3 regions of the Mesorhizobium sp. M0062 genome follow, and region 1 is predicted to be linked to each of the others. Evidence: predicted binding sites of a transcription regulator. Region 1 holds the regulator's gene; each other region holds the start of a gene.
What was found. Region 1 encodes PhoB, which activates phosphate uptake and scavenging genes when phosphate is short. Its sites were predicted from a motif close to TGTCATNNANCTGTCAT; they were not measured.
Positions count from the first base shown of each region.

Region 1 (5,714 bases):
TCGATCGCCGTTTTCATCGCAGCCTCGTCGGTCTTCCAGCGCTCTTCCTGGAAGTTCGACCACGACACGCCGATGACCTTGTCCTTCGCCTGCGCGACCGACATCAGCGCCAGCGACATGGCGACACCCGCCAGCATGGCGGCTGCAAATCTGTTCATCATAATCCTCCCTGCGCCGCGTGCGGCGCGACAAAACTGGCCCGAGGGCCGGCACACAGAGGCCCTATTTTTTCGAGCCTCGAAAAAATACTGGTTCAATGATAAGGCGCTGTCAACATCGATTCTGATGGATTCTGATGGCCTTGCCGATTTTTTTCGAGGTCCGCAATAAACAATGACAGGGCTGCCGGCGTCTGCCAATATTTGGCTGGTGCCGTCGAACGCCTTCACTATCATGAGGCGCGAGGAGGCCGGGAGGAAACAAATGTCGGTTGGAATCCGCCACGACGATCTGCGCCGTCGCAACCGTGCCATGGTGATTTCGGCCGTGCGCCGGGCCGGCCAGCCGTCGCGGACCGAGATTGCGGCGACCACCGGCCTCAGCCACTCGACCATATCGGCAATCTCGTCTGATCTGATTCAAGAAGGCACCCTGATTGAAGGCAAACCTGGCGAGACAGGCGCACTGAAACGCGGCCGGCCGCAGGTCGGCCTTGGCCTCAACCCGGAAGCGGCGGCGGTGATGACCGTCGTGCTGTCGCTCAATTTCCTGTCCGTCACCGTCATCGACTATGCCGGCCACGTCGTCGCCGAGGAACAGCGCCGGCTGGACACGCTGACCAAGCCGCGCGACGAGCTGATCGGCGAATGCGTAGCAATCGTCCGGCGGCGGCTTGAGGATCCCGACCTCGATGTCCAGAGCATCGCCCGCATTGCCATGGGCATCCAGGGCATCACCGATTCGCAGGCGCGCGCCATGCTGTGGTCGCCAATCACGCCACTGACCGACATTGCCTTCGCCGACATGTTGGAAGCGGAATTCGGCATTCCGGCCACCATGGAGAACGACTGCAATATGATGGCGGTGGCCCTGCAATGGCGCCAGCCCGAGCGCTACCGCGACAATTTCATCGCGATCCTCTTGTCGCACGGCATCGGCATGGGGCTGGTGCTGAAAGGCGAACTGTTCACCGGCACCCATTCCTCGGGCGGCGAGTTCGGCCACATGATCCACCGTCCGGGCGGCGCGCTCTGCCGCTGCGGGCGGCGCGGCTGCGTGGAAGCCTATGCCGGAAACTACGCCATCTGGCGCAGCGCCAAAATGATGGGCGAGGATGCCGAGCCGGTCGATATCGGCGACGCTGATATGCGGGCGCTGGCCGCTCGTGCGCGAGAGACGGACGGACCGGAGCGCGAAGCCTATCGCAGGGCCGGCGAGGCGCTCGGCTTCGGCCTCGGCAGCCTGTTTGCGCTGATCGACCCGGCCCCCGTCGCCATGGTCGGCGTCAGCGCCGCCGCCTTCGACCTGATCGAACCGGCATTGCGCGAAGCGATCGCCCAGACCGCCGGCGGCCAGCACTCGAAGTCGATCTCCTTCGACACCGAACCCAACGAGCTGCCGCTGATCCGCGAAGGCTGTGCCATGCGCGCGCTCGGCTTCGTCGATCAGGAGATTTTTGCGCCGGGTATTCAGCCCAAATCCGGCAAGCATGTCGCCTGAATGGCCGGCAACGGCGCGACGCGCAGGATCCTAGTCTTCCCTGATCGCGTAGCCGGCGCCGCGAATGGTACGGATGACATCCGGCATGCGGCCATTGTTGACGGCCTTGCGCAGCCGCCCGACATGCACGTCGACGGTTCGCTCGTCGATGTAGATCGTCTCGCCCCAGACATTGTCGAGCAGCTGGCTGCGCGAGAACACGCGGCCGGGATGCCGCATCATGAATTCGAGCAGCCGGAACTCGGTCGGTCCGAGCCTGATCTCGCTCTTCTTGCGGTAGACACGGTGCGACTCGCGGTCGAGCACGATGTCGCCGACCTTGAGCACGCTGGACAGCACTTCCGGCTTGGCCCGGCGCAGCAGCGCCTTCACGCGCGCCATGAACTCCGGCGTCGAGAATGGCTTGACCAGATAGTCGTCGGCGCCGGTGGACAGGCCGCGCACGCGATCGCTTTCCTCACCGCGCGCGGTCAGCATGATGATCGGCAGCCGCTCGGTTTCGGGCCGCACTCTAAGCCGCCGGCAGAGCTCGATGCCGGAAACAGCGGGCACCATCCAGTCGAGCACCAGGAGATCGGGCACGTTTTCCTGCAGGCGGATCTCGGCCTCGTCGCCGCGTGTCACCACCTCGACGTGATAGCCTTCGGATTCGAGGTTGTAGCGGAGGAGCACGCCTAGCGGCTCCTCGTCCTCCACGACCATGATGCGTGGCGCGATCATCGGCAGTTCACCCTCATCAGGCCGGCATGGCCATCGCCGTCTCGTCCTGCTTCGGACGATTGGCGGGCAGTTGCTGGCCGGTCAGCACATAATACGCATTTTCGGCGATGTTGGTGACATGATCGCCGATGCGCTCAAGATTCTTGGCGCAGAACAAGAGATGCGTGCAGGCGGTGATGTTGCGAGGGTCTTCCATCATGTAGGTCAAGAGCTCACGAAACACGGACGTGTATTTGACGTCGATGCGCTCGTCGTCATTCCTGAGTTTTGCAAGCGCTGCCGCATCGGTGGCGGCATATTCCTCGACGACGCCTTGCACCTGGATCAGCACCAGCTGCGCCATGGCGTCGATGGAGTGCGAGAGGTCGCGCGGCGTGACGCTCAAGCCCACGGTGCCGACGCGTTTGGCGATGTTCTTGGCGAGGTCGCCGATGCGCTCGAGGTCGCCGGCCATGCGGATCGAGCCGACCACGGCGCGCAGATCGTTGGCCATCGGCTGGCGCTTGGCGATCAGCGTGATGGCGCGGTCGTCCAGTTCGCGCTGGCGCGCATCCATGATGGCGTCGTCGGAAACGACACGCTGTGCCAGCGCATTGTCCGAATTGAGCAGCGCCCTGGTCGAGCCGCTGACCATCGAGCCTGCCAGATCGCCCATGTCGCGGATCAGCTTGCTGATCTGCCCGAGCTCTTCATCGAAGGAGGCGACGGTATGTTCACCCATGATCTTGGTCCTCGTGCCTGAAAATTCACCCGCCGGACGGCTCAGCCGAAGCGGCCGGTAATGTAGTCCTGGGTGCGCTTGTCGTCGGGGTTGGTGAACATCTTGTCGGTGGCGCCCTCCTCGACGAGATAGCCGAGATGGAACATCGCCGTGCGCTGCGACACGCGCGCCGCCTGCTGCATCGAGTGGGTGACGATGACGATCGTGTAGTTCTGGCGCAGTTCGTCGATCAGCTCCTCGACACGGGCGGTGGCGATCGGATCGAGCGCCGAGCAGGGCTCGTCCATCAGGATCACCTCCGGCGACACGGCGATGGCGCGCGCGATGCACAGGCGCTGCTGCTGGCCGCCGGACAGGCCGGTGCCGGGCTCCTGCAGGCGGTCCTTGACTTCGTTCCAGATCGCCGCCTTCTTCAGGCTCTGCTCGACGATCTGGTCCATGTCGGACTTGCGCTTGGCCAGCCCATGGATGCGCGGGCCGTAGGCGACGTTCTCGTAGATCGACTTCGGGAACGGGTTGGGTTTCTGGAACACCATGCCGACGCGGGCGCGCAGTTCGACGACATCGATGTTCTTGTCGTAGATGTCGTCTTCATCGAGCGTGATCTTGCCGGTCACCCGCGCCAAATCGATGGTGTCGTTCATGCGGTTGAGGCAGCGCAGGAAGGTCGACTTGCCGCAGCCGGACGGGCCGATCAGCGCCGTCACCTGGTTCTGACGCACGTCGAGATTGACGTCGAACAACGCCTGCTTCTCGCCGTAGAAGACGCCGACCTTGTCGCCGCGCATCTTGATGACTTCGTTCGACTTGGCGTTCATTTTGTCGCCCACTGCATTCTCAAGGGACTGTTCGGTCATGATGTTCATACCAAATTGCCTTTTTTCTACCAGCGCCGCTCGAAGCGGCGCCGGAGCACGATCGCGGTGATGTTCATGGCCATGAGGAAGACGAGCAGGATGATGATGGCGCCGGACATGCGCTCGACAAAAGCGCGCTCAGCCTCGTTTGCCCACATATAGATCTGAACCGGCAGCGCGGTCGCCGGATCGAAAGGCGTCGTCGGATAATCGGCGACGAAAGCGACCATGCCGATCAAGAGCAGCGGTGCTGTCTCGCCGAGCGCACGCGCTAGGCCGATGATGGTGCCGGTAAGGATGCCTGGGGCGGCAAGCGGCAGGATGTGATGGAACACCATCTGCATCTTGGAGGCGCCGAGACCTAGGGCCGCCGAGCGGATAGACGGCGGCACCGCGGCGAGGGCGGCGCGCGTGGCGATGATTATGGTCGGCAATGTCATCAAGGTCAGCACCAGGCCGCCGACGAAGGAAGCCGAGCGCGGCATGCCGAGGAAGTTGATGAACACGGCAAGGCCAAGCAGACCGAAGACGATCGACGGCACCGCCGCGAGATTGTTGATGTTGACTTCGATCAGGTCCGTAAAGCGGTTCTTCTTGGCGAACTCCTCCAGATAGATGGAGGCGGCGACGCCGATCGGCAGCGCCAGCAACAGCACGATCACCATCATGTAGAACGAGCCGATGATCGCCACGCCCATGCCCGACGTTTCGGGCCGGCTGGAGGCGCCATAGGTGAACAGGCCGGTGTTGAAATGCTCGGCCATCACGCCGTCGGCTTTAAGCTTGTTCATCCAGTCGATCTGCTGGTTGGACACCTTGCGGCGCGCTTCATCGACGCCGAGGTCGATCTGGCCCTTGAAGGCCGAGTCGAGGTTCGCGGCAGCCAGGATGTCGACGTCACGCGTCCTGCCGATCACCGACGGATCGGCGGAGACGATGTCGCGCAGATGGACGCGGGCGCCTTCCGACAGGAAGCCCTTGAGCTTCAGCATCATCGGCTTGTTGGCCGGATCGATGCCGAGCTTGGCCACCAGCGCGTTTTCGGCGAGCTTGGGATAGTTCGCCTTGATCAGCACGGTAGGGTCGGTCGCGCGCTTGCCGGAGGGATCGATCACCTTCTCGTCGAAGGTGACCGGCAGCGTCACCGTCGTCTGCCAGAAGGCGGTGTAGCCTTTCGAGACGATGGTGATCAGCATGATGGCCAGGAACGCCAGGCCCACCGAGATCGCAATCACGCCATAGATGCGGAACCGGCGTTCGGCGGCATAGCGCGCCTTCAGCCCGATGTCGCGGCGCGGTCGCGCGACGGCGCCCGCCATCGTGTCCAGGGGGATGTCGGTCATTCGTACTGCTCCCGGTACTTGCGCACGATGTAGAGGGCGACGATGTTCATCACCAGCGTCAGCGCGAACAGCGTCAGGCCGAGCGCGAAGGCGACCAGCGTCTGCGGCGAGTTGAACTCGAGGTCGCCGGTCAGCTGGTTGACGATCTTGACGGTGATGGTCGTCATCGCCTCGAACGGATTGGCCGTCAGATTGGCGGCGACGCCCGCCGCCAGCACGACGATCATCGTCTCGCCGATGGCGCGCGACGCCGTCAACAGGATGGCGCCGACGATGCCGGGCAGTGCCGCCGGCAGGATCACCCGCTTGATCGTCTCGGAGCGGGTGGCGCCGAGGCCGAGCGAGCCGTCACGCATTGCGCGCGGCACCGCGGTGATGATGTCGTCGGACAAAGAGGACACGACCGGGATCAGC
Region 1 covers NZ_JAMYUO010000004.1:54,429-60,142, forward strand. Annotated here, with positions in the region: gene xylF (D-xylose ABC transporter substrate-binding protein) at 1-158, opposite strand, end outside; gene NKJ64_RS06350 (ROK family protein) at 424-1,659, shown strand; gene phoB (phosphate regulon transcriptional regulator PhoB) at 1,690-2,379, opposite strand; gene phoU (phosphate signaling complex protein PhoU) at 2,396-3,100, opposite strand; gene pstB (phosphate ABC transporter ATP-binding protein PstB) at 3,142-3,966, opposite strand; gene pstA (phosphate ABC transporter permease PstA) at 3,984-5,300, opposite strand; gene pstC (phosphate ABC transporter permease subunit PstC) at 5,297-5,714, opposite strand, start outside.

Region 2 (5,714 bases), on a different contig from region 1:
TGGAATATCCGCTTTGGGTGCCGCTTCCATGGCGCTTTCAGCCTGCACCACGACCGACGTCGTGGTGCCGCCAACGCCCGCTCCGGCGCCCGAACCGGCTCTGGGCGATGCCGCCACCATGTATTCGGCGCGCGTCGATGAGGGCTTTTCATTGCCGGCAATCCCCGTGGCCAAGCTCGATCCGAAGTTCGTGCGCCAGATCGTGGACGATCCGACCGGCGAAAAACCCGGCACGATCGTCGTCGATACATCCGAGCATTTTCTCTATCTGGTGCGCGACGGCGGCAAGGCAATGCGCTATGGCGTCAGCCTCGGCAAGGCCGGGTTTGGCTGGACCGGCAGCGCCGTGATCCAGGCGCGCAAGAAATGGCCGGTGTGGACGCCGCCGCCCGAAATGATCCAGCGCCGGCCGGAACTGGCGAAATATAAGGACGGCATGCCGCCGGGACCGCAGAGCCCGCTCGGCGCGCGTGCGCTCTATCTGTTCCGCGACGGCAAGGACACGATGTACCGGCTGCACGGCACGCCGGAATGGGATTCCATCGGCAAGAACGCGTCGTCGGGCTGCGTGCGCTTCATGAACCAGGACATTATCGACCTCTACAGCCGGGTCAACGGCTTAGCCCAGGTCTATGTGCGCCCGAACCTGTCGGCCGCAGGCAAGATCATGGCCGTGTCGAGCCGGACCGCCGAGCCGATCGATGCCGGCGTGCCAAGGGATGCGGAGATTTTGAAATAGGTGCCTTCACGGCATCGCTGATCGCCGACAAACGTTTAGAGGCGGACGCGCCGGGCGCGTCCGCCTTTCCGTAAACGGCTACTTCTTGGCGAGGCCCGGAAGCGTGACCTGATAGACCAGGAACATGGTGTCGACATCGGCGCCGTCGTCGGCCTTGTAGGGCGCGCCGACCTGAAAACCGTCCTGGGTGAGAAAGTCGTTATCGTTGCCGACGAACAGGAAATAGTCGTCGGGCAGCGCCGGATCGAGCAGGCTGACCACAGACATTGCTTCCCACTTCTCCGAGAGATTGTTCTTGTCGTTCGGCTTGCCGTCATGCAGGCCGAAACGGCCGAGTTCCTTGTTGTCGTTGATGTCAATGAACGGCGTCAGCTTGGCCGGGGTCACCGAGGGGTCGAGCACGCCCTTGGGCGCCAGCGGCTTGTCGGCGGCATCGAAGGCGCCGCCGGCAATGTCGGTGGCGCCAGAGACGTCGACGACGAAAATCTGGCGCAGCAGCGAAGTATCGCCCTTCACCCCCTGGCCGTTTCCGCTGTCGCGCGCCAGCATCAGGAAGGTCTTGTCGGACAGCGCCACGATTTCGCTCTGCGCGGCGACCTTGGTCTTGTCCTTGGCGTCCTTGAACACCGGCAGCGGCACGGCATATTCATGCACCAGCTTGAGATGGGCCGGGTCGGAGGCGTCGTAGACCAGCGCGCGGGTGTTCTGGCGCGTCGCGGGCGAATCGCCGCCATCCTGGCGGGGCGCCGACTGCAGCACAGTGATCAGCGACTTGCCGTCCGGCGTCAGCGCCATGCCTTCGAGGCCTTGATTGTTCTGGCGGCCGGTTTCGGGATCCTTCGGATCGGGTTCGGCTGCACCGGGGCCCGGATTGTCGGAGGCGAAGTTCGGCGCGCCCTTGCGCATCGGCACCAAAGCGGCGGGCGGCTGCGTTGCCGACAACAGATGGCCGTCGGCCGAGAAGCGGTAGATGTTGGGGCCGTATTCGTCAGAGATGAACATGGTGCCGTCGGGCAGCCGCGCGATCGCCTCATTGTCGAGCGCCAGCTTGCCATTGGCCTCGGGCAGGATCGGCAGGTCGCCATTGGCCGCGCGCACGCCGTTGAGCGGATCGAGGCCGGTGGCGTCAGCGCCCTTGTCGTCGGTGAGGAGCAGGGAATCGGCAAGCGTCGCCTTGACGCCTGTCTGTTCCTGGCCGGAGGTGGGCGTGGCGCCCAGTGCGGTCGGCGTGAATTCGATATGAATAGTGTTGAGGCGCGGCCGGTAATCGGTGGTGCCGACGACATTGTAGCCACGGTCCGGCAGCAACCAGAGCGAGCCCTTGTAGCCGTCCGCGCCACGGGTCCAGCTTGCGGCGTCGATGGACATGCCGGAGCCGGAGCCGAAGGTCTCGCCGAACTTGTCCTTCTGATCGGCCGGGATGCGGCCGACGCCGACCAGGCCCTTGTTGACGAAGCCGCCAACGGTGGCGGTGCTGTCGGCAAGGGCAGGGGTCAGGGCGGTAAACAGCGCCAGCGCGGCGCCGAGCGACACGGTTCGGTGCGAGATTTTCATGGAGATCCTTTTTGTGACAAGCCTTGAGCGGCGCAAAGGGGCCACCGCATCGCATCGACGATGTCGCCCTCTCGCAAAGCGGTCTAGGACGCGAACATGATACTTGCGTGACAGAGAGGGCCTCTTCCTTCTCCCTTGTAGGAGAGGGAAGAGCGCAATGATCAATCGCTGTCGCGGGCGATCAGTTCCAGCGGCCAGACTTCGCGGATGATGCGCGGACCTTCCGGGCCGGCAAAGGCGGGAAGCGAGGCCAGCAGCATTTCGGCCAGCCGCCGGCCCATCGGCTCCAGCGACGGACGGAAGGCGGTCAGCGCCGGCGAGAAATAACGGCAGAGCGGCGTGTCGACGATGACGATCACCGCGATGTCGTGGCCGGGCCTGATGCCCATCTCGGCCAGTGCCTTGCAGCCGCCGAGCGCCATTGCGTCATTGTTGAAGATGATGGCTGTGGGCCGGTCCTTGGAGAGCATCACGCGCGGCGTCACCTGGTAGCCTCCGGCCTCGTTGATGAAGCCGTCGGCGATCAGGCCGGGGTCGACTTCGATGCCATGCCGCCCCAGCGCCTTGCGGTAGCCGTCGAGGAACAGGTAGCCGAAGTTGAGATCCAGCGAAGGGCGGATGGCGGCAATGCGGCGGTGGCCGCGCGCGACCAGCCGGTCGACGGCTTCATCACCCGCCCTCTCGAAATCGATATCGAGCGAAGGATAGGTGTCGTCGCCGGATTGACTTCGGCCAAGCGTGGCGAAGGGAAAGCCAGCCTTGCTGAGATAGTCGATCCGATCGTCTTCCCGCCGTGTATTGGCCAACACGACCGCGTCGGCTCGGCGCGTCTCAACCACGCGGCGCAGCCTCTCCTGCTGATATTGGCCGGGCTCGCCCATGACGACCATCAGATCCAGGTCATCCTCGGCCAGTCGGCCCTGCAGACCGATCAGGAACGGGATGAAGAACGGTTCGCCATATTGCTGGTCGCCCGGATGCGGCTGCAGCATGAAGGCGATCGAATGGGTGGTGCCTTGCCGCAGACTGCGGCCGGACTGGTTGGGCGAATAGTTCAATTGCTTGGCGGCGGCGAGCACGCGCTGGCGGGTGTCGGCATTGACGTCGGCGCGGCCGTTCAGCGCCCGCGACACGGTGCCGATCGAAATGTTCAGGTGACGCGCAAGGTCATGGATGCTGGACGCCAAGGACAGTTCTCCCCCTGTCTTGGCTAGCACCGGCTGCCGCCCAGGCCAAGGCTTCGGGATGATTTTCGCTGGCAGCCGATTGACATTCTACGCCATCGGGTGTGTTCTCGTAAACGTTTACGGAGAAACGTTTACGGTGATGCCGGAAATGCCGTGACATTCGGTCTGGAGGGACCGGACGGGAGGAATGCCGGATGATGAATGCCGTCCTCGTCGGCTGTGGTGCGATGAGCAAGGCCTGGCTCGATGCCGCGAGGCAGATCGACGGGCTGGCCATTGTCGGCCTTGTCGATCTCGACGCCGAACGGGCGAAGGCGAGGGCGCACGAATACGGGCTCGACGGCGCGGTAATCGGCACCAGCCTCGACGCGGTGCTCGACCAGACCAGGCCCGACGCGGTGTTCGATGTCGTGGTTCCAGCCGCCCGGCGTGATGTCGCCTTTGCCGCCTTTGCCCATAATTGCCATCTGCTGACGGAAAAGCCGCTGGCCGATACTCCGGAAAATGCGCGCGCCATCGTCGATGCGGCGCGTAACGCGGGGCGCGTCCATGCGGTCGTGCAGAACCGCCGCTATGTCGCCAATGTCCGGCGCATAAGGCGCTTTCTCGACTCCGGCGCCATCGGCAAGCCAACCAGCATCCATGCCGACTTCTTCGTCGCGCCGCATTTCGGCGGCTTTCGCGAGGAGATGGCGCATGTGCTCTTGCTCGACATGGCGATCCACACATTCGACGCCGCCCGCTACATGGTCGCAGGCGATCCCGCCGGCGTCTATTGCCAGGAATGGGATCCGGCGAATTCCTGGTACCGGCAGGGCTCGTCGGCCACCGCTATCTTCGATCTCGGCGGCGGCAAGGTGTTCACCTACGCAGGCTCTTGGTGCGCGGCGGGCTTCCGCACCAGCTGGGAGAGCACGTGGCGCATCGTCGCCGAGCACGGCAGCCTGGTCTGGGACGGCGAGGACGGACTGAAGGCCGAGGTTGTGTTGTCGGTCCGCGACGGCCTCTTCGACCTGACCCAGCCCATCACAGTACCGCCGCTCGATTCCGCCGACCGCGTCGGCGGTCATCTCGGCATCATCAAGGATTTCATCCACGCCATCGAGACCGGCAGCGAGCCGGAAACCCGTGGCAGCGACAACATCAAAAGCCTGGCCATGGTTTTTGGCGCCATCGAAAGCGCCGAGACCGGACGGCGCGTCGCAATCACACAGGAAGCATCATGATGCCAAACCCGCTTCTCGACATCCGGATCGGCACCATGGTGCGGGCCAATCTCGAAGACCCGGCCGCCTACATCAAAGAGATTCTGCCGCTCGGCTTCGAGAGCATCCAGCCCTTCTTCTGGCAGACGCTGGGCGGCAAGGATTTGCCGCGGCTCGCCGGCGAGATCCGCGAGGCGATCGGCGATGCCGATGTCGTCGTGTCGTCGATCGGTGTGTTCGGCAATCCGCTGGAGGATGGCGAGGTCGATCGCGGCGTGCTCGCGGCCTGGGAAACGGTGATCGACAATGCGCATCTGTTCGGCGCCTCGACGGTCAGCGGCTTCACCGGCCGCCTGCGCGGCAAGAAGCTGACCGACAGCCTGCCGCGCTTCCGTGAGGTCTGGGGGCCGCTGGCCAAACGCGCCGCCGACAAGGGCGTGCGCATTGCCTTCGAAAATTGCGCCATGGACGGCAACTGGGCCGCCGGCGACTGGAACATCGCCCACAATCCGGACGCCTGGGAGCTGATGTTCAACGAATTGCCCGACGACAATCTCGGCCTCGAATGGGAGCCCTGCCACCAGCTTGTCTACCTCATCGACCCGATGCCGCAGATCCGCAAATGGGCGCCGCGCATTTTCCATGTCCACGGCAAGGACGCGACGGTGCGCTGGGATGTGATCCGCGAGCACGGCGTGTTCGGCAAGCTGCCCTTCGTGCAGATGCGCACGCCCGGGTTTGGCGACAGCGACTGGACGCGGGTGATCAGCGAATTGCGGCTGGCCGGTTACAAGGGCGCCATCGACATCGAGGGCTGGCACGACCCGGTCTATCGCGGCGACCTCGAAATCACAGGCCAGGTGCGCGGGCTGGAATACCTCAAGCAATGCCGGGGAGGAGCGACCTACCTGCCGAACCCGGCGTGACCGAGGGCCGGTGGGAGGAGCCGGCCTGACAGATTCCCAAGCACTGCCGACAAGCACTGCCGACAGGCGAACGACGAAACCCCTCGGCTCACCGAGGACAAAA
Region 2 covers NZ_JAMYUO010000028.1:5,224-10,937, reverse strand. Annotated here, with positions in the region: gene NKJ64_RS25415 (L,D-transpeptidase) at 1-739, shown strand, start outside; gene NKJ64_RS25410 (esterase-like activity of phytase family protein) at 818-2,293, opposite strand; gene NKJ64_RS25405 (LacI family DNA-binding transcriptional regulator) at 2,455-3,480, opposite strand; gene NKJ64_RS25400 (Gfo/Idh/MocA family protein) at 3,675-4,706, shown strand; gene NKJ64_RS25395 (sugar phosphate isomerase/epimerase family protein) at 4,706-5,611, shown strand.
Region 2: the regulator PhoB is predicted to act here: its motif matches at 2,390-2,406, upstream of NKJ64_RS25410 (esterase-like activity of phytase family protein).

Region 3 (5,714 bases), on a different contig from region 1:
GAATAAGCGCGCCGGATGATGCCTCGGCACTGAAGGTGACGTCGGCATCCTCAGGGCGGAAGCCAAGCGTGGCGGCGTTCGTAGGCGCGAAGTCAACCGTCTTGCCGTCGGTCAGCGCCGGACCAGCCGGTCCTTGCGAAAGAGGCAGAAGGTTCATCGGCGGCGCTCCGATGAAGGAGGCGACGAAGGTCGATGCCGGCTTCTCGTAGATGTCGAGCGGCGCGCCCGTCTGCTCGACCAACCCGCCATTCATGACGACGAGAATATCGGCCAGCGTCATCGCCTCAAGCTGGTCGTGGGTGACGTAGACCGAGGTGACACCGAGCGAGCGCTGCAAATTCTTGATTTCGACCCGCATCTGGCCGCGCAGTTTGGCGTCGAGGTTGGAAAGCGGTTCGTCGAACAGGAAGACTTTTGGATTGCGCACGATTGCGCGACCCATGGCCACGCGCTGGCGCTGGCCGCCGGAAAGCTCGCGCGGGCGCCGGTCGAGCAGCGCCGTGAGCTCCAGCACCTTGGCGGTCGAGCGAACCCTGCTGTCGATCTCGTCCTTGGGAGTACCCCGGTTGCGCAACCCGTAGGCCATGTTGTCGTAGACCTTCATATGTGGATAGAGCGCATAGTTCTGGAACACCATGGCGATGTCGCGCTCGGTCGGACCGATCGTGTTGACGATCTTGCCGTCGATGGCGACGGTGCCGGAAGAAATGGTCTCAAGCCCGGCGATCATCCGCAGCAGCGTGGACTTGCCGCAGCCGGACGGCCCAACCAGCACGCAAAGCTCCTTGTCGGGAATGGCGATCGAGACACCCCTCACCGCCTCGACGCCGCCGGGATAGACTTTCTTCACATCCTTCAGATCGATGGTCGCCATCAGCTTCTCACTTTTCGGTATCGACCAGTCCGCGCACGAACCAGCGTTGCATCAGCACCACGATCAGGATCGGCGGCAGTATGGCCAGCATCGCGGTGACCATGACCAGATGCCATTGGGTATCGGCATCGGCGAAGGAGACCATCTTTCTAAGTGCGATGACGATGGTGTTCATGTCATTGCTGTTGGTGACGAGCAGCGGCCACAGGTACTGCGTCCAGCCATAAATGAAGAGGATGACGAACAGCGCCGCGATGTTGGTGCGCGACAGCGGCAGCAGGATGTCGAAAAAGAATCGCCATGGTCCGGCGCCGTCGACACGCGCCGCTTCCACCAACTCACCTGGGATGGTCATGAAGAACTGGCGAAACAGAAGCGTGGCGGTGGCCGAGGCGATCAGCGGAATGATCAGGCCGGCATAGGTGTCGATCATGCCGAGATCGACCATCACCTTGTAGGTCGGCAGGATGCGCACCTCGACGGGAAGCATCAGCGTGATGAAGATCAGCCAGAAGAAGACCATCCGAAGCGGAAAACGGAAGAACACGATCGCATAGGCCGAAAGGATCGAGATGAAAATCTTCCCCACCGCGATGCCGAGCGCCATGATCGTGGTGTTGAGCAGCAATCGGCCGACACTGACGCCGCCGATGCGGCCGACACCGCCGAACAGCGCCTCGCTGTAATTGTTCCAGACCTGGTCGCCGGGCAAAAGAGGCAATGGCGGCTTGAGGATGGTCTGCAGCGTCTGCGTGGAGGCAACGAAGGTGTAGTAGATCGGGAAAGCGACGATCAGGATGCCCAGGATGAGCACGGCGTGGGCGATGAGGGCGCGAAGCGGGGACTGACCAATCATCGCTCGCGCTCAACCGTAGTGGACTTTGCGTTCCACATAGCGGAACTGGATGGCCGTGAGTGAGATGACGATGACCATCAGGATGACCGACTGCGCGGCCGAATCGCCGAGGATCAAATTGACGAAACCGTCATTGTAGACCTTGTAGACCAGCGTCTCGGTGGCCTTGCCTGGCCCGCCGCCGGTGACGGCATGAACGATACCGAAAGTGTCGAACAGCGCATAGACAGTGTTGACGACCAGCAGGAAGAAGGTCGTCGGCGCGAGCAGCGGGAAAACGATGGTCCAGAAGCGCTTCGTCTCCCCGGCGCCGTCCATGGCCGCCGCCTCTATCAACGTCTTCGGCACTGCCTGCAGCCCGGCGACGAAGAACAGGAAATTGTAGCTGATCTGCTTCCAGGCAGCCGCGGACACCAGCAGGATCATGGCTTGGTTGCCGTTGAGCAAGGGATCCCAGGCGATGCCGAGACCTCTCAAGGCGTAGGCCAGCGAACCGATCGAGGGGTTGAACAGAAACAGCCACAACATGCCGGCAACCGCCGGCGCCACCGCATACGGCCAGATCAGCAGCGTGCGATAGAGGCCTTTGCCGCGCACCACCTTCTCGGCCATGACGGCAAGCAACAGGGCCACACCCATGGCGACGATCGCGGTCGCCAGAGAGAACACCAGCGTGACTTTGATCGAGTTGAGGTAGGCCGGGTCGGCCAGCACCTTGCGAAAGTTGGCGAGCCCGACGAACTTGCTCTTCAGCCCGAACGGGTCTTCCCTAAGCATCGACTGGTAGAGCGCCTGCCCGGTCGGCCAGTAGAAAAAGATCAGCGTAATGGCGAGTTGCGGCGCCACCAGCAGGTAAGGCAGGGTCTTGTTGGGGAAGACGACGCGTGGAGACAGGGTGATTCCCTCGCTATTCAGGAAATCGTCCACGCGGGTCCGCGTGGACGAGGTTCAACTGACAAATCGCTTCAGTTTCCGATCGCTTCCTGAATCGCCTTGTTGCCGCGTGCGACCGCGTTGTCGAGCGCCTGCTGCGCAGTCTGCTGGCCGGCCAGCATCTTCTCGAACTCCTCATTCTCGATGTCGCGCACCTGCGGCAGGTTGACGAGGCGCACGCCCTTCGAGTTCTCGGTCGGCGCCTTGCCCAGCATCTGCAGGATCGGCGTCTCACGGCCCGGGTTCTTGTCATAGAAGCCGGACTTCTTGGTCGCCTCATAGGCAGCGAGCGTCACCGGCAGATAACCCGACTTCTGGTGCAGATACTCCTGCACTTCGGTCTTGGACAGGTAGGAGAAGAACGCCGCGACGCCCTTGTATTCCTCGTCCGATTTGTTGCCGAACACCCACAGGCTGGCGCCGCCCGGCGTGGTGTTCTGGGGCGCGCCCTTGGCGTCACTATCATAGGGAAGCTGGCCGATGCCGTAGTTCATGCCCGACTTGACGATGTCACCGAGACCCCCCGACGATTCGGTGAAGATGCCGCATTCTCCGGCAAGAAAGATCTGCTTGGCTTCGGATGTACGGCCGCCATATTTGAAGGTGCCGTCCTTGGCCAGGTCGGCGAGCGCCTGGAAATGATTGACGAAGATCGGCGCATTGATCTTGAGCTCGACGTCGGTTCCGGCAAGTCCGTTCTGGTTGGTGCCATAGGAAACGTCGTTCCAGGCCGCGAAGGCCTCAAGGTGGATCCAGGTCAACCACGTCGAGGTATAGCCGCAGGAAGCGGCGCCGCTCGCCTTGATCTTCTTGGCGGCTTCCCACACCTCGTTCCAGGTCTTTGGCGGGTTGTTCACATCAAGCCCGGCCTTCTGGAAAATATCCTTGTTGTAGTAGAGGATGGGCGACGAGGAATTATAGGGGAAGGACAGCATGGTCCCGTCCGGCTTCGAATAGTAACCGACGATGCCGGGCAAATACTGGCTCTTGTCGAAGGTCACGCCGGCGCTGGTCAGCACATCGGCCACCGGTTTGATCGCACCTTCGGCTGCCATCATGACGCCGGTACCCACGTCGAACACCTGGATGATGTCGGGCGCTTGCCCCGCACGAAAGGCAGCGATGCCGGCATTCAGCGTTTCGGGATAGGTGCCCTTGAAAACAGGGAGAATTTCATAGTCGCTCTGGCTGGCATTGAAATCCTTGGCGATCTTGTCGACCACCTCGGCATTCGCGCCGGTCATGGCATGCCACCAACTGATCTGGGTGGCGGCGAAGGCGGAGGTGGTGGAAAGCAGGGTCAAGGTGGCGGCAACACCGGCCGCAAAGCCGAACAACTTCATGTTTCATCTCCCGTTTGTCATTGGCGAAAGGGGCGCTCCCGCGAACGCAATATGTGTCGCTGATGACAATCGGACAACGGATTTGTTGCTGTTTCGTGAATTTCATACCCGGCTAACTTCGCGCCCCCTCGCCTTGCAACGAGGACAGAGAGAAATGCCAAGCCGGCTCAGCGATAGAATGGGGCATGGTGGGCCTGCAAGGATCGCCGACCGCCCAGCGATGCGTGAAGGGCCCGCGTGACAGCGCCACGCACCTGCACCGTGCGGCCGCCAAACCGGCGCTCGGCCAGATCGAGATCGGCCGAGCGGCATCGCGCCAGGCGCTGCTGTAACCGTGCGTCTGGAATGAGACAGGATCGCCGCAACATACAACCCGAAAAACCCGCTGTAGTTGTAGTTCCCATAACCGATTCTTCGTCAAGCGTGGCATACTAATCAAGTGGACGGCTTGATTGCTGTGGGAGAGCAGGTGGGGCGAGATGCTGACGGTCTATAATTGTATCGTGCATGAGCACGATCTGAGACTGGTCGCACTGGCAGCGCTCATTTGCGGTATTTCTTCCTTCTCGGCGGTCAACCTGCTTCGCCATGTCGACCGCTCGAGCGAGCGCAACCGCTATACCTGGCTGATGATAGCAGCCACTTCCACCGGCTTCGGTATCTGGGCGACGCATTTCATCGCAATGCTTGCATTTTCTCCCGGAATCCCCAACGCCTACAATACGGAAATGTCGGCGCTTTCGCTCGCCGGTTCCGTCGCCCTGACCGCCGCGGGCATGTGGATCGCCACCTTGCGCCGGGGCATCGACTACCCTCTGGTCGGCGGCGCGGTACTCGGCGCCGGTATCGCCGCCATGCACTATATCGGCATGGCCGCCTTCGAGGTCGAAGGGCGCATCGTCTGGAACCCGCTGCTGGTCGGCGTCTCGGTGCTGACAGGCGTCACCCTCGCCGCGCTGGCGCTGCTGGTCGTGTTGCGACGGCCGTCCATGCAGGCCACAATCGCCGCCGCCATCCTGTTGACGCTGGCGATCTGCAGCCTGCACTTCATCGCGATGGGCGCGGTGTCGATCTTCCCGGACTCCTCCATCGAGATATCGCAGTTCACGGTCGAACCGATGTCGCAGGCCTTCGCCGCCGCTGCAGTCAGCATGGCTATCCTGGTGCTTTCAGCCGCAGCATTGTGGATCGACCTTCGCTTCCGGCGTCACAAGCTCGAGGCCGAGCGCATGCACGGCCTCGCCAACGCCGCCGTCGAGGGGCTGATCGTCTGCGACGGCGCCCGCATCGTCAGCGCCAATGACAGCATCGCCGCGCTAACCGGCATGGCGCCGGAAGTGCTGAACGCGATGCTGCTTGGCGACCTCTTCGGCGAACGCACCGCGGCCGGCATGTCCGACTGCAGCGGACAGGCACAGGAAGCGGAGCTCAGAGCCCATGACGGCGCCACCATCCCCGTCGAACTTATCGCCAGGAGCATCGACTATTGCGGCAAGCGGCACAGCGTTGTCGCCGTGCGCGATATCCGCGAACGCAGGAAGGCCGAGCAGGAGATACTGCGCCTCGCCCATTTCGACCCGCTGACCGGGCTCCCCAACCGCCGCAGTTTCTCCGGCCGGCTCGAGGCCGAAATTGCCGCAATGGACCGCGGCGGCAAGGGCGGGCATCTTGCGCTGCTGCTGCTAGACCTCGACCGCTTCAAGGAAGT
Region 3 covers NZ_JAMYUO010000017.1:61,737-67,450, reverse strand. Annotated here, with positions in the region: gene NKJ64_RS20110 (sn-glycerol-3-phosphate import ATP-binding protein UgpC) at 1-874, opposite strand, end outside; gene ugpE (sn-glycerol-3-phosphate ABC transporter permease UgpE) at 882-1,730, opposite strand; gene ugpA (sn-glycerol-3-phosphate ABC transporter permease UgpA) at 1,740-2,624, opposite strand; gene ugpB (sn-glycerol-3-phosphate ABC transporter substrate-binding protein UgpB) at 2,696-4,006, opposite strand; gene NKJ64_RS20090 (hypothetical protein) at 4,192-4,338, shown strand; gene NKJ64_RS20085 (bifunctional diguanylate cyclase/phosphodiesterase) at 4,486-5,714, shown strand, end outside.
Region 3: the regulator PhoB is predicted to act here: its motif matches at 4,069-4,085, upstream of ugpB (sn-glycerol-3-phosphate ABC transporter substrate-binding protein UgpB).